DNA from 3 places in the Nonomuraea sp. NPDC048882 genome. Region 3 is predicted to be linked to each of the others. Evidence: riboswitches for the same ligand, from Rfam matches in the RefSeq annotation. Region 3 holds a riboswitch; each other region holds the start of a gene.
What was found. Region 3 has a riboswitch for cyclic di-AMP ahead of AB0C27_RS32920 (C40 family peptidase). Riboswitches for the same ligand answer to the same signal wherever they lie in the genome.
Positions count from the first base shown of each region.

Region 1: another riboswitch for cyclic di-AMP. It lies ahead of AB0C27_RS25535 (hypothetical protein); the one in region 3 lies ahead of AB0C27_RS32920 (C40 family peptidase).
Region 2: another riboswitch for cyclic di-AMP. It lies ahead of AB0C27_RS26510 (C40 family peptidase); the one in region 3 lies ahead of AB0C27_RS32920 (C40 family peptidase).

Region 1 covers NZ_JBEZGB010000007.1:155,965-160,880, reverse strand. The annotation lists gene AB0C27_RS25545 (rod shape-determining protein) at 1-451, opposite strand, end outside; gene AB0C27_RS25540 (DUF5302 domain-containing protein) at 690-890, shown strand; cyclic di-AMP (ydaO/yuaA leader) riboswitch at 1,056-1,188, shown strand; gene AB0C27_RS25535 (hypothetical protein) at 1,373-1,939, shown strand; gene AB0C27_RS25530 (alpha/beta fold hydrolase) at 1,992-2,837, shown strand; gene AB0C27_RS25525 (hypothetical protein) at 2,883-3,254, opposite strand; gene AB0C27_RS25520 (roadblock/LC7 domain-containing protein) at 3,289-3,663, opposite strand; gene AB0C27_RS25515 (hypothetical protein) at 3,693-4,493, opposite strand; gene AB0C27_RS25510 (roadblock/LC7 domain-containing protein) at 4,497-4,874, opposite strand.
Region 2 covers NZ_JBEZGB010000007.1:351,414-356,329, reverse strand. The annotation lists gene serA (phosphoglycerate dehydrogenase) at 45-1,634, shown strand; gene AB0C27_RS26515 (class I SAM-dependent methyltransferase) at 2,167-2,982, opposite strand; gene AB0C27_RS26510 (C40 family peptidase) at 3,127-3,663, opposite strand; cyclic di-AMP (ydaO/yuaA leader) riboswitch at 3,717-3,863, opposite strand; gene AB0C27_RS26505 (3-isopropylmalate dehydrogenase) at 3,962-4,916, shown strand, end outside.
Region 3 covers NZ_JBEZGB010000010.1:193,164-198,079, reverse strand. The annotation lists gene AB0C27_RS32925 (hypothetical protein) at 1-318, opposite strand, end outside; gene AB0C27_RS32920 (C40 family peptidase) at 605-1,126, opposite strand; cyclic di-AMP (ydaO/yuaA leader) riboswitch at 1,200-1,365, opposite strand; gene AB0C27_RS32915 (C40 family peptidase) at 1,901-2,875, opposite strand; gene AB0C27_RS32910 (NYN domain-containing protein) at 2,959-4,281, opposite strand; gene AB0C27_RS32905 (phosphotransferase family protein) at 4,426-4,916, shown strand, end outside.

The DNA.
Region 1 (4,916 bases), on a different contig from region 3:
TGTCGATCACCATGTGCCCGGTGCAGTCGTCCAGCTCCATCCCGGCCCCCAGCGCGGCGGCCAGGGCGTGCGGGACGAGCTGCACCGTCCGCGCCTCCGCCTCGTAGGCGATGTCACGCAGCGCCGCCCGGTCGATCGGGGTGGAGTCGGCGGGCAGCGCCATGACCACGCGCGGGCGGGCGTACGGATGCCAGTGCACCTTGCGCAGGAAGTGCCGGATCATGCGCCGGGCCAGCTCGGTGTCGGCGGGCAGCCCGCCGCTGACCGGCCAGCACGTACGCCCGCCCCCGCCCAGTGCGGCGGCTTCCACGCCGTACCCGATGACCTTGCCCGTCCGGCCGTCACACATGACGGCGGAGGGCTCGTCGAGCACGATGCCCTTGCGCCTGGCGTAGATCCGCGTGCTCGCGGCTCCCAGATCCATTGCGAGGTCACGACCGAGGAGTCTCATTGGCGTATCCCTTTCCTGGACCGCTCCAAAGCAACACCAGGAACGCAAAGGAACCCCTTTACCCTGAAACCGTGCTCGCCTACGACCGCGAAGCGCCGGGGCCATGATCGCGCTGGTGGCGCCGCCGAACAGGCGGCTGCGGCCGCCTCCCGTGCCGCAGGGCAAGGTCGAGGCCGGTTTCGCGTCGTAAGCGGTGTCATGCGAAGCTGTCAGTGTCCCCAACACCTTGGAGGTCCTCATGGCGGATACACCGGAGCCGGAAGTCAGCGAAACTCCCGAGGACGAGATGAAGCGCAAGTTCCGTGAGGCACTGGAGCGCAAGCGCAGCCAGGCCGCGGGCTCGGGCGCGGGTGGCAGGGGCGTCGACCCTTCGAAGATCCACGGGGCGCACGGTCCGGCTGCGAGTAAGAGATCGTTCAGGCGCAAGAGCGGCGGCTGAGGCTGAGAAATCCGAGGGGGTACGGCATGCCCGTGCCCCCTTCTTCATTCCCGGACGAAGGTAGATCTTTCGACCTGTTCGTGGCGAAACGTTTGCGTATGTCCGTTTCCATAGTTAGAGTAACGGCCATTACCAGCCGGTGACCTAGTCCTTACCCAAAGAGACTGCCGACTGGCGCCGAATCCCGAACCCAGGGAACCGGGGACCCACCTCATGGGGTGAATCCGGCCACACGCCGGTAGGGCATCTCCACGCCCGAACCCGTCAGCTAACCCGGTAGGCGTGATGGAGAGGACCGATCACCCCATGCATCAGCGTGTCACACCCCCGGACCGCGTGCCGGCCGCCTACTAGAGCGGCCCCCTTCTCCAAAGGCTCGTCATTTTGCGCATCGCGTAGCGACGTCAGGTGAATTTTCCGCTACGCGCCATTCCCCCATGGGCGCAAACTCCCTTGTCCCCTCGCGAAGGGTTTACCTTTTCATGTCTGCCCGTTCTGGCCTGCGTTCCCTCACCCTCCTTACCGCAATCGCCATCGGCACGCTGACCATCGCCGGCCCGGCCGCTCACGCCGCCACCGGCACGGACGAGAAGGTCCTGCTCAAGGGCTCCACCACGGCCTCGTACTTCTGGGACGACGCCTCGGGCCGCGCCGGCGACACCGGCCTGCCCGCCAGTGGCAAGCCCATGCAGAAGGGGCTGGCCGCCAGCCCCAGCTGGCCCCTCATGACCGAGGGGTACGTGATGTATAAGGGCAAGAAGATGCCCTTCTTCGTGGGCGACCGCGGCCCCGGTGAGCCCTCCAACCGCGGCATCATGCTCGACCTCGACGCCAAGACGTTCGCCGAGCTGACCGGCGGCCGGTTCAACTCCAGCACACTGGGCGTGGACGGCGTCGGCGGCCAGGGCCACATCGAGATCGACTACGTCATCACCAAGTGGGGCGACGGCCTGGGCAAGAAGAACTACCCGGTCCCGTTCTCGACCCGCGCGTGGGCCGAGCGTGACCGCAACCCGGCCACCCCGCCGCAGGACGAGGCCCAGAGCTGACGCAGGACGTCCGCCTTTGCAGAGTCAAGACCAGAATGTCATTCTGGTCTTCGTGACCAACCGCGCAGCCGCGAACGGCATCGACATCGCCTACGAGAGCTTCGGCTCACCGCAGGGCCGGCCCCTGCTCCTCATCATGGGCCTCGGCGCCCAGCTGATCCAATGGGACGAAGGGCTCTGTGAGCTCCTCGCGGAGCAGGGGCACCACGTCGTCCGGTACGACAACCGCGACGTGGGGCTGTCCACCCACTTCCACGACGCGGGCGTACCGGCGGCGGGATCGCCCGCCCCCTACCTGCTGGACGACATGGCCGACGACGCCGCGGCCCTCATGGACGTGCTCGGCTGGCCGTCCGCCCACGTGGTGGGGGCCTCGATGGGCGGCATGATCGCCCAGGCGCTGACCATCCGCCACCCCGAGCGGGTGCTGACCCTCACCTCGATCATGTCCACCCCCGCCCCGTCCGTCGCCCCTCCCACCGAGGCCGCCTCCGCGGCGCTCATGGGTCGCCCGCCCGCCGACCGCGAGTCGGCGCTGGAGCAGGCGGTGGAGCGGTGGGCGGTCATCGGCTCGCCCGGCTACGAGCTGGACCGCGAGCGGATCATGGAGATGGCCGGGCGTTCCTTCGACCGCAGCTTCGACCCGGCGGGCACGGCCAGGCAGTTCGCCGCCATCATGGCGTCGGGCGACCGTACGGAGGGGCTGAAGGGGGTGCGCGTGCCGACGCTGGTGCTGCACGGCGAGGCCGACCCGCTCGTCCCCGTGGCCGGCGGCCGGGCGACGGCGGCGGCCGTCCCGGGAGCGCGGCTGGTGACCTACCCCGGCATGGGGCACGACCTGCCGCGCGAGCTCTGGCCCGCCTTCACCGCCGAGATCACCAAACTGACCTCCGCCTGAGGCGGCGAGCGGTGGCCCGCGCCGCGCGCGCGGGCCACGGCGCTGTCAGATCTCCAGCTTCTCCTCGATGCCCCGCAACTGGTGCCGGGCCAGCGCCAGGTTGGCGCGCGATCGGTCGAGCGCGAGGTAGAGGAACAGCCCCTTGCCGCCGCGCCCGGTGATCGGGCGGATGATGTGGTACTGGGTGCTCAGCGAGATCAGGATGTCCTCGATGCTCTCCTTGAGCCCGAGCGAGTCCATCGTGCGGAGTTTGGCCTTGACCACCTCGGTGTTGCCGGCCGCGGCGATCTGGAGGTCGAGGTCCTTGGAGCCGCCGAGCGTGCCCAGCGCCATGCCGCTGCCGTGATCGACGATGGCCGCGCCGATCGTGCCGTCGATGCTCATCATCTCTTTGAGAGAGACGTCAATTCCGGCCATGCTTCTTCCTCTCTTGTCTCTGAACGGGTTCCGCTCAGTGCTTGCGTGCTGCGACGGCGGCCACCGCGGCGGCCGTCTTCCTGCCCTCCAGCCGCAGCAGCCCGACGTTCGCGCCGGGTCCGGCCAGGACCGTGAGGACGATGGTGGGGCCGGCGGCGTAGAAGGCCACGAAGCCGGCGGTGCCGGAGATGAGCGTCTCCTCCAGGGCCCCCTGGCCGGTGATGACCAGCATCCGCCTGCTCATCGCGAGCAGCGCCGCCGACAGCGCCGCGATCTGCTCGGCGGTACGGCTCTCCAGGTCGCAGGCGATCGGCAGGCCGTCCACCGTGCAGGCGACGCTGCCGGCCACGTCCGGCGTACGTCCGCGGAGGAGCGTCATCTCCTCCAGCACCTCTTGTCGTAGCTCCACCGGTGGCCTCCTCCTGAGTGAGGGGAACCTCACGACAGCTCCTCCAGCGCCTTCTTCAGCCGCATCAGCAGCGCCAGATCGGTCGGATCGCCCGTGACGGGCGGCCCCAGCGGCTGGGGGGCCGCCCCGGGATCGTGCGGCGGTCTCCCCGCCGCCGCGTGCTGGCCGCGTTTGGGCAGGCCGGCGGGCTCCGGCTCGGCGAGCAGGCCCGAGGCGGCCAGCCTCCTGACGGCCAGCAGCACCGGGTATGCCGGCCGCCCGATCTGCTTGGCCAGCTCCAGCGGCGTCGCCTTGTGATCGGCCCGGACGACGACCTCCCACTGCACCCGGCTCAGCGTCACGCCCTGCCCGGGCAGCCGCGCCAGCGGGCGTACCGGAAGCGTGTCCACCTCGGCCGACGGCCAGATCTGGGCCAGGTGCGCCCGCCGCCGCGCGCACTCGCGCACCAGCCCCGAGACGTCGAAGAACCACTGCCCGCCCAGCCAGTGCCGCTCGCCCGGCCGGAACTTCGGCCGCGCCCCGCTGACCGGCAGCAGGAAGAAGGCCGCGTCCAGCACCCCGCCGAGCACCGCGTACTGCAGTTCGCCCGCCGTGAGTGGCCCCTCCTCGATCAGCCGCGCGCAGCCGCCGTCGTCCCGCAGCCGGCGCAGCGCCGCCTCGCTCATCAGGCCCCTGGCGGCCAGCAGCCGCTCGACGCTGGGCGCCTGGGCGCACTCCATGTACGTCACGCGCCCGTCCGCGAGGAAGATCGTGCCGCTCCGGCCGACCCGGAGCGCACCCGTGGAGCGCTCGCGGGCCAGGCCGGCCAGGAGGGTGTCCAGCCTGGTCATGGGTCACTTCGTCGTCAGGGCGCTGGAGATGTTCTGCAGGCGGTGCCTGGCCAGGGCCAAGTTGGAACGTTCCCGGTCCAGGCGTACGTAGATGACCAGCGGCCCCTCGAACACGGTCTCCAGCAGCCGCAGCAGATGGTGACCCTTGTCCGTGGTGACGAGCATGTCGTCGATGCGCACGACGTCGCCGGGGCACGTGCGGGCCAGCCCGTCGGTGGTCGCCCGCAGCGCCTCGGTGAGCGCCGCCGCCGACCGGTCGGCGTCCACCCCGGACGCGCTGCTGAAGGCCACCGCCATCCCGCTGGTGTGGTCGACCAGCATGGCGTCCAGCGCCCCCGGTATGGACATGACCTCTGCCAGGCAGGTGTCGACTCCGAGCACGGGACCTCCCTCGCCTTTCATGGAACGGAGGCAAGCGTAAGG
Region 2 (4,916 bases), on a different contig from region 3:
ACGTGAACCCTCCCAAGCCGCCGTGACCAAAAGGATCCACACCTGTGAACAAGCCCGTCGTTCTGGTCGCAGAGGAGCTGTCCGAGGCTGGCCTCGCCGTACTCGGTGCGGATTTCGAGGTCCGCCACACCGACGGCGCCGACCGGTCCCAGTTCCTGCCCGCCCTCGCCGACGTGGACGCGCTGATCGTCCGCTCCGCCACGCAGGTCGACGCCGAGGCCATCGCCGCGGCGCCCAAGCTGCGGGTGGTCGCCCGCGCCGGCGTCGGTCTCGACAACGTCGACGTCGAGGCGGCGACCAAGGCCGGTGTCATGGTCGTCAACGCGCCGACCTCCAACATCACCAGCGCCGCCGAGCAGACCGTCGCCCTCGTCCTGGCCAGCGCCCGCAACACGGCCCAGGCGCACGCCGCGCTGAAGAACGGGGAGTGGAAGCGGTCCAAGTACACCGGTGTCGAGCTGGACGAGAAGGTCGTCGGCATCCTCGGCTTCGGCAAGATCGGCCAGCTGGTGGCGCAGCGGCTGCAGCCGTTCGGCGTCGAGATCATCGCCTACGACCCCTACCTGCCGCCGGCCCGCGCCGCGCAGCTCGGCGTCAAGCTGGTGAGCCTCGACGAGGTGTTCAAGCAGGCCGACTTCATCACGGTGCACCTGCCGAAGACCAAGGAGACCCTGGGAATCATCGGCGACGAGGCGCTGCACAAGGTCAAGCCGAATGTGCGCATCATCAACGTCGCCCGCGGCGGCATCGTGGACGAGGCCGCGCTCTACTCGGCGATCAAGGAGGGCCGGGTCGCGGGAGCCGGCCTGGACGTGTTCTCCAAGGAGCCGTGCACCGACAGCCCGCTGTTCGAGCTGGACCAGGTCGTCGTCACGCCGCACCTGGGCGCCTCCACCCACGAGGCCCAGGAGAAGGCCGGCACCCAGGTCGCGCGCAGCGTGAAGCTGGCGCTCGCGGGCGAGTTCGTGCCCGACGCCGTCAACGTCCAGGGCGGCGCCGTGGCCGAGGACGTCAAGCCGGGCCTGCCGCTGGCCGAGAAGCTCGGCCGGGTCTTCACCGCGCTCGCGGGCGAGGTGGCCACCAAGCTCGACATCGAGGTGCGCGGCGAGATCGCCGCCCAGGACGTGCGGGTGATCGAGCTGGCCGCGCTCAAGGGCGTCTTCGCCGACGTGGTCGAGGAGCAGGTCACCTACGTCAACGCGCCGCTGCTGGCCAAGGACCGCGGCATCGCCGTCGAGCTGGTGACCAGCGCCGAGAGCCCCGACTGGCGCAACGTGGTGACCGTGCGCGGTGTGCTGGCCGACGGCCGCACGGTCTCGGTCTCCGGCACGCTGTCCGGCCCCCGGCAGATCACCAAGATCGTCGAGGTCAACGGCTACGAGATGGAGATCGAGCCGACGGCCCACCTCTGCTTCCTCACCTACGCCGACCGCCCCGGCATCGTCGGCGTGGTGGGCCGCCTCCTCGGCGAGCACGGCATCAACATCGCCTCGATGCAGGTGGCCCGTGACGTCAAGGGCGGCAAGGCGCTCATCGCGCTGACCGTCGACTCCGCCATCCCGGCCGAGGTCGTCGAGCAGATCGGCGCCGAGATCGGGGCCGAGAGCGGCCGTTCGGTGGACCTGGAGGACTGACACAGCGGACTGACACAGCGGACTGACACACCTGCGTCTCTTCTGATATCAGCGGAAAAGGGCCGTTCCGTTCCACGGGGCGGCCCTTCGCGTCTCACCATGCGAGATAGTAGGACATCCGAGCAGAATGCTCAGGTACTGTTGTCGGTGATGCGCCAGGTTCTCGTACTTATTACCTGCCGCGGCGGGGCCTGTTAGGGCAGGTCGACGACCCGTCGCGGTGTGCGGCGTGTGCGTCGGCCGTCAAGTCCCTCCGTCCGGTCCGTGACCCGGACCACGCGATCAGGCCCGGTCGGATTCCCGACCGGAGTCCGGCTTCCCAGTCGAACGACGTCCGCGAAATGAGATGAGTGACATGTACGAGATGTATGCCTGGAACCGTGCCGACGACCACGAGGACGAGGCGGTCGAGGCCGTGCAGATGGCACTGGACCGGCGCGACAACGGCGGCGCTCCGCAGAGCTCCGGGCAGTAGAACAGGGCTAGAACCCGGCTAGAGCGCGGCTGGAGCGCAGCTAGATGGCGGCGCCTTTCAGAACTCCAGCCGGTAGAACACCGCGGTCCGCCGCATCCCCGGCACCAGTGAGGCGATCCGGGCCACGACGCGGTGGGTGACCGACAGCAGGTCGAACCCGTCGATGTCGAACGCGCTCACCGCCGACAGGCAGCGCAGGCCCGGATGGATCGCCGTCAGCTCGGCGGGGCCGTCGATGCCCCAGTGCATCGTGGCCCCGGCCTTCCGCACCGGCCTGTTCAGCCGTTGCAGCCGCAGCCCGAACGAGCTCAGCGCGTCGAAGACGAACAGGCCACTGGGGAACCGCTCCACGATGGCCCGCAGCAGCGCCCGGCCGCCGTCCGGGTCCAGGTAGTAGAGCAGGCCCTCGGCCACGACCAGCGCGGGGGCGTCGGCGGGGACCCGCTCCAGCCAGGCCAGGTCGGTCACCGACGTGCCGACCGTGGCGTAGGCCCGGCGTTCGGGGAACAGCCGCCGGCGCAGCTCCACCACCTCGGGATAGTCCACGTCGTACCAGCGGACGGAGTCCGGCGGATCGAGCCGGTGTACACGCGTGTCGAGCCCGCAGCCCAGGTGCAGCACCGTGGCCTTGGGGTGGGCGTCGAGGAACCCGGCGGCCCACCTGTCCAGGAAACGTGCCCTGAGCGCGACCGCGGCGGCACTGCCCGGGGTCATGCCCATTCTGCCGAAACCGTGCTCGATCCGGTCGAGCGTCTCCGCGGCCATGCGGTCGCCGAGGATCGGGCGGGGGGATCGGGCGTCGAGCGCCCTGCCGTAGAGCGTGGCGAGGAGGGTGGCCTTCTCCTCCGTCAGGTGCACCTTCTCGGGTGACATGCCTTCACGCTACGTCCGCGCGCGCGGCGCACGGCGGGTGGGGCGGACGGCGGCTCCGCGCTCTCTGCGGCCGCGCGCCGGGCGGGTGCGGGTGGGCGGCGGCCCCGCGCGGCCGCCGCCCACTCGCCGTCTATCTCGTGCGGCTCACTCCACGGAGGCGGTGAGCGGGGTGGGGCCGGTCTCCTCGCGGTGTTCGAGCACCTGCTTCCACTCGCGTACGCCCGCGCGATCCGGCCGGACCGCTCCGACGAACGCCTGCCTGCGCCAGTCGGAGAACTTCTCCTCCTTCACCACGTCGCCCGTGTGCGGCGAGTGGACCATGTAGCCGGGTTTGGAGATCATGCCCACGTGACCGAGCCCGCTGAAGAAGACCAGGTCACCGGGCTTGAGGTGGTCCCAGGAGATCTTCCTGGAGAACGCGCCGAACTGTTGCGCGGCGGTGCGCGGGAGTTCGATCCCGGCCGCCTCGTAGGCCCGGAGCATCAGCCCCGAGCAGTCGTAGCCCTGCCTGCTCGCTCCGCCCCAGACGTACGGGGTGCCGCGTTTGTCCATGGCGTATCTGATGGCGATCTTCCAGGCGGGAACGGGGAGTTGCTTCTCCTGGATGCGCCTGATCTCGGCGCCGGTCAGGGTGGTGGTGTCGTCGTCGGGGGTGGCTGCCTGGGCTGCTGGGGTGGCCAAGGTGAGTCCGGCGGCCGCGGCCGCCAGGACGATGGCGATGCGAGACAGAGCACTTGTCCTTCCATGGGGCCGGCCGGGTTAGCTGACGGGCTCGGGCCTGGAAGACAGCCCTACGGCGCGCTGGGCGCCGATTCGCCCCTGGGGGAGAAATGGGTCCCCGGCTCCACACAGCGGTTGTGTGGATTAGGCCCGATGGACTTTAGCGAATGGGTCAAGAGGTCGTAAACCCCCCAAATCGGACGTCCGGACCTTGAGATGGTGTGTTCGTCAGACGAGACGAGCCGGTAAGGTACAGCCCATGGAGTCGCGTAACATCCGCTTGGCCGTCATCCCCGGGGATGGCATCGGCACCGAGGTCGTCGCCGAAGGACTCAAGGTCCTGGAGGCCGTGGGTACGAAGATCGAGCCCACCCACTACGAGCTGGGGGCCGCACGCTACCACCGCACGGGCGAGACGCTGCCCGACTCGGTGCTGGAGGAGCTGCGCGGCTTCGACGCGATCCTGCTCGGCGCCATCGGCGACCCCAGCGTGCCGCCCGGCATCCTGGAGCGCGACCTGCTGCTGCGCCTGCGGTTCACCTTCGACCACTACGTCAACCTGCGACCGGTCAAGCTGTTCCCCGGCGTGGAGACGCCGCTGGCCGACACGCCCACCGAGGACATCGACATGATCGTCGTCCGCGAGGGCACCGAGGGCCTCTATGCCGGCACCGGCGGGGCCATGCGGCGGGGCACGCCCCACGAGATCGCCACCCAGGAGTCGCTCAACACCGCCCACGGCGTCGAGCGCGTGGTGCGTTACGCGTTCGAGCAGGCCAAGTCGCGGCCGCGCAAGAAGCTCACGCTCGTCCACAAGACGAATGTGCTGTCCTACGCCGGAGACCTGTGGCAGCGCACGGTCAACCGCGTGGCCGAGGAATACCCCGAGGTCACCACCGACTACAGCCACATCGACGCGGCCTCGATGTTCTTCGTCACCCAGCCCGAGCGCTTCGACGTGATCGTCACCGACAACCTGTTCGGCGACATCATCACCGACCTCGGCGCGGCCATCGCCGGCGGCATCGGCCTGGCGGCCAGCGGCAACATCAACCCCGAGCGGACCGCGCCCAGCATGTTCGAGCCGGTCCACGGCAGCGCGCCCGACATCGCCGGCCAGGGCAAGGCCGACCCCACCGCGACCATCCTGTCCGTCGCCATGCTCCTCGACCATCTCGGCCTGCGCGCCGAGGCGGCCAAGGTCGAGCAGGCGG
Region 3 (4,916 bases):
GGCGACCCTGAGCCCGGCCCTGTCGGCCCTCGCCGCCAGCTCCTCCAGCCCGTCGCCACCGCTGCCGTCGCCGTCCTTGCCGCCGCCCTTGTCGTCGCCTGCAGCGCCGCGGGCGTCTTCACCGCCGCTGCCGCCACCGCTGCCGTCGCCGGGGCCCACGACCGTGGAGAGCCGTCCGCGGCGGATCACCGTGCCGCGGCCCGGCCAGAGGTCGCGCGCCTCCGGGGGAAGGATCGGGGAGTCGTGGAGCGGCGCGCCGCCGGAGGCGATGAGCAGCAGGCAGGCCACCACGGCTCGTCGGCTCACCTGCTCGGACACGAAGCCCGATCGTAGCCGGACCCGCACGGACTTCATCCCGGCCGATCCGCCGCCGCCCACGCGGGCCGGTCCACACCGCCGTTCCGGCCGCCCGGCCCCACAGGGTGACACGGACGTGCCATGGGGATCCTGAACGTGCCCTGGCGTGCCTCGCGGGTGGCCGTAGGTGCGCCGTGAGGGCCGGGGACGGGCCGGGGGCGGCCCTGGACGTGTGAGAGGCGCCTTGGACGTGCGAGAGCCCCGTCCGGATCCGGGAAGGCTTTCCGTGGATCCGGGCGGGGCTTCTTCACATGCCGGGACGGACCGCGCCGACGAATGACGACCGGCGCCAACCGCCCAGCTTGTCGATGCGCACCCGTTCGCCTGTCCGAGGCGAGTGGATCATCTTGCCCTTGCCGACGTACATGCCGACGTGGCCGAGCCCGTTGAAGAACATGAGATCACCGGGCTTCAACCGCCGCCAGGAGATCTTGTTCCTGATGCGGGCGAACTGGCTGCTCGCCACCCGCGGGAGCTTCACTCCGGCTCTCTTCCAGGCGAACTGGACGAGACCGGAGCAGTCAAACGAACCAGGTCCTGTGGCTCCGTATCGGTACGGGTCACCGATCTGGTTCTTGGCCACGGCGACGGCCTTGCGGGCCTTCGTTTGCTGCCGAGCGACCTTGGCTGCCCTTCGCTGGGCGGCCGTGACCTTCTTCGAGGTCTTGGCGGTGGTTTCCGCCTTCACCGTCGTGACGGTCGATTCGCTCGTCGTCTCCGCCTGAGCCGTTGGGGCAAGGAGGATGGAACCTCCGGCCGTCACGGTCATGGTGAGCGCTACGCCACTCAGGGCAAGGCGGGACAGACGGGGGTTATGCAGGGAGCTGGACAGGATTTCTCCTTGTGTCTTCCACGAACGCCTACCGGGTTAGCTGACGGATTCGGGCCTGGAAGTCGCCCTACGGCGCGATAAGCGCGCCGATTCACCCCTGATCCCTGGGGAAACGTGGGATCGCTGGGTCCCCGGCTCCGTGCCTCCTGGCTGCACGGATTGGGCAGGTCGAAGCCCCGATGAAATGACATGGGGATATCGGGGAACGACCGGCGGATTTCTATCTGTCGCACATCGAGAGGGGACCGATGCGGGTTCGCGGGGCCATGGCTTGTGCACCGCGACGACGCCAGAAGCTACGCCGAAAGTTCAAGGATCGGCAAAGCGTGAGCCCGGCTGTAAAGATCAGACAGAGGACTTTGTCAGGTTCGAAACCCCTGCTGGAACACCAGGTTATGTTATGGAAATGTGACCCTGCTCACACTTGAGCGGGCCCAAGATTGTCAGGTCCAAGTTGTCGCTTATGTCACAGATTTCCCGTTTAAATCACGCGTTCGGGACCTGGGAGCGCTCCCGAGGCTTGTGCCCGCCTTAAGGGAGAGTCACGGCAGATTTCCGGATATGTACGGCGGCGGCCGTAGGCATCAACACAGGCCACAAGGCATTCCAGAACGCGACTCCGTCTCACGAACGATGATCCATAGTAGGATGAGGCAGAAAAAATCCCGCCGCCGGCCGAGAGCGGCCGGACGGCGGGATCGGAAACCGGCGCTACGGACGCACGGCCCCCACCAGCGTGCTGCCGTACGACGAGAGCTTGACCACCTTGACGACGTCACCCGTCTGCGGCGCGTGCACGATCTGCCCGTTGCCCGCGTAGATGCTGACGTGCCCGAGCCCCGCGCTGAAGATGAGGTCACCGGGCTGCAGCGACTTGAGGTCCACCTTGCGGTTGGCTCCCCACGCCCACTGCTGCCACGTCGTACGGGGCAGCGAGACCCCGGCCGCCCGCCAGGCCGCCTGGGTCAGCCCCGAGCAGTCGTACGAGCTCGGCCCCGTGGCACCGAACCGGTACGGCTTGCCCACCTGTGCGAACGCGAACCGCAGCACCGCCGCCGCGCTGCCGGAGGCGGGGCCGGTGTACTTCAGGCCCACGCTGTTGGGGTTGCCCGGGTTGTAGGCCCCCAGCTTCTCCAGCAGCTTCTTCTGATCCTTGATCAGCTTGAGGATCTCCGCGCGTTCCTTCTCGACGCCGTCGCGCTCCTTGTCGGCGTCCTGCAGCGCCTTCTGCGCCTTGCCCCGCTCGACCTTCAGGCCCCGGTTCTCCCGGTCGAAGGCCGCCAGCTTCTCGGCCTTCTCCTGCGAGACCTGCCCGGCCAGGGCCAGCCCGGCGAGCATGTCCTGCGGGTTGGGCGCGCCGAAGATGCCGGGCCACGAGGTGACGTCGTTGCCGGCCTGGTAGCTGGAGACCGCCATGCCGACGACCTCGGCCCGCAGGTCCGCGACCGTGGCCAGCTTGCGCTTGTAGCTCGCGTTGAGCTCGCCGTACGTGGACTTGGCCTTCTTGTAGCGCTCGGTCGCCGTGTTGTAGCGGTCGACGACCTTGTCGGCCTTGTCGTTGAGCTTGTCGAGCTTGGCCTTCGCCTGCGCGAGCGTGGGTTTGGGGTCAGCTGTGGCCGCCCCCATGGGGATCAGCATCAGCCCGAACGCGAGACCCGTGGCCACCGGCACCCGGCCAAACCTCACTTTGTCGCCTCCCAGGGATTATATCTGGGGCGAAATAGTACAGAAGTGGCGGGTGTGGTTCGACTAAACCGCCATTTCGTAACTTAGGCGCGACCGAGCCTGCGCAGCAGCAAACCCGACGGAACGGGTCTGGCTCCCATCCGCCGGACGGACTCGGCGACCTCGCGGTCCGACGACACCACGGCGATGGCCCGGCCCGGCGGTTCGGCGCGGACGAGCTGGCGGATGAGGTCGTCGGCGATCTCCCCGGGGGCGCTGAACAGCACCCGTACGCCGCGAGGGGCCACCACCTGCACGGGGGCGTTGAGCTCGGCCCCGTCGAAGACCACGGTCACCTCGACCCTGGTCTGCGCCACCAGCCCGCCGAGCCCGGTCATGAGCCGGTTGCGCTGGTCGGCGAGGGTGAGGGTGCCGTAGCCGGTCTTGGTGACGTTGTAGCCGTCGATGATCAGGTGCACCTGGGGCAGGGCGAGCAGCTGGTCGAGCAGCTGCGGGTCGTCGTCGGCCAGGGCCCGCGCGGGGACGCCGCGCACGCCGGGGCGCTCGCCGGTGACCGCCGCGACCGAGTCGGCGGGCCGGCTGATCGTGGTGGGCAGGGCCAGCTCGCGGCGCAGCCCGGCCGAGGCGTCCTGCAGCGCGTCGAGCAGCACGCGTACGCGGGCGTCCTCGATGCTCCTGCCCTCGCGGGCGGCCCGGCGCGAGGCTTCGAGCTGTTTCTCCACGTCGGCCAGCCGCTCGCGCAGCCGGCGCAGCTCGGACTCGCCCGCGCTGCCCGCGGCGCTGGCGGCGTGCCTGGCCTCCTCGGCGGCCTGCTCCATCTCCTCGGCGCGCCGCACCGCGCCCTTCGCCCGCTCGCGGGCGTCGTGCAGCTTGCGGCGCAGGTCGGAGTTCTCGGCGCGGGCCGCCCTGATCTGCTCGCGCAGCCGGTCGGCCTCCTCCTTGGCGGCGGTCTTCTGCGTGGCCAGCTGCTCGCGCAGCCGGGCCACCACCTCCTCGCGCTCCGAGCCCTCGGCCGCGACGGCGGAGCGCTCCAGGTCGGCGCGGGCGGTCTCGATCATCTCCTCCCAGCCGGGCGGCCGGGTGAGATAGGCCGCCGCGGCCACGAGCACGGGATCGGCGGCGGGCGGCACGTTGCCCTCGGCCAGCGAGGCGACCAGCTCGGGCCAGCCTGCGGCCACCGACTCGGCGACCAGCTCGCGGAACTTCTTGTCGTTCTCCAGCTGCGCCGCGATGGGCGCGCTGCCGAGTTTGGCCCGTTTGCGGGACTCGAACTTGGCGATGCCGCGCAGGGGCGGCGGCACGGAGGCAGCGGGCATCGTCCCGAGGACCTGAGAGGCCAGATCGACCACGTTGAGCCGCACCTGCTCGGGAAGCGGGCGAGACAGGCCTTCACCCGCTGAACTCATCCCACTTGTCCCTTCGTGACATGCCCTTTCAGACAAGGGTACGGCTGTTGCGTACCTGACCGTAACGACCACTCCTATATGGACAAGCGCTTGCTAGGCGGTATACGACTGTCGAAGGGCAGATGTCCATCCGGGAGGCCCGTCGTGACGGAGCAGATGCGCACCTCCACCCGTGACCTGGAAGAACTGCGCCGGCGCGCCACCGTGTGGCTCCGGTCCAAGGTCGGCGACAGCGCCACGGTGTCCGAGATGTCCAGGCCGTCGGAGAACGGCATGTCGAGCGAGACACTGTTCTTCACCGCCACCTGGAACGGGCACGCCACACGCTGCGTGGCCAGGCTCGCACCTGCTCGGGAAGCCGTTCCCGTCTTCCCCTCGTACGACCTGGAGTCCCAATTCGCCATCATGCGCCTGGCCAGGGAAAAAGCTGGGATCCCAGCGCCGCGCACCCTATGGTTCGAGCCGGACCCAGGGCCGCTCGGCACACCGTTCATCGTCATGGAGCGGGCCGACGGCGAGGTGCCGGCGGACGTGATGCCGTACACGTTCGGCGGCTGGCTGTACGACGCCTCCGCCGAGGACCGGCGCCGGTTGCAGGACGGCAGTGTGGCCGTGCTGGCCGCGCTGCACCGGAC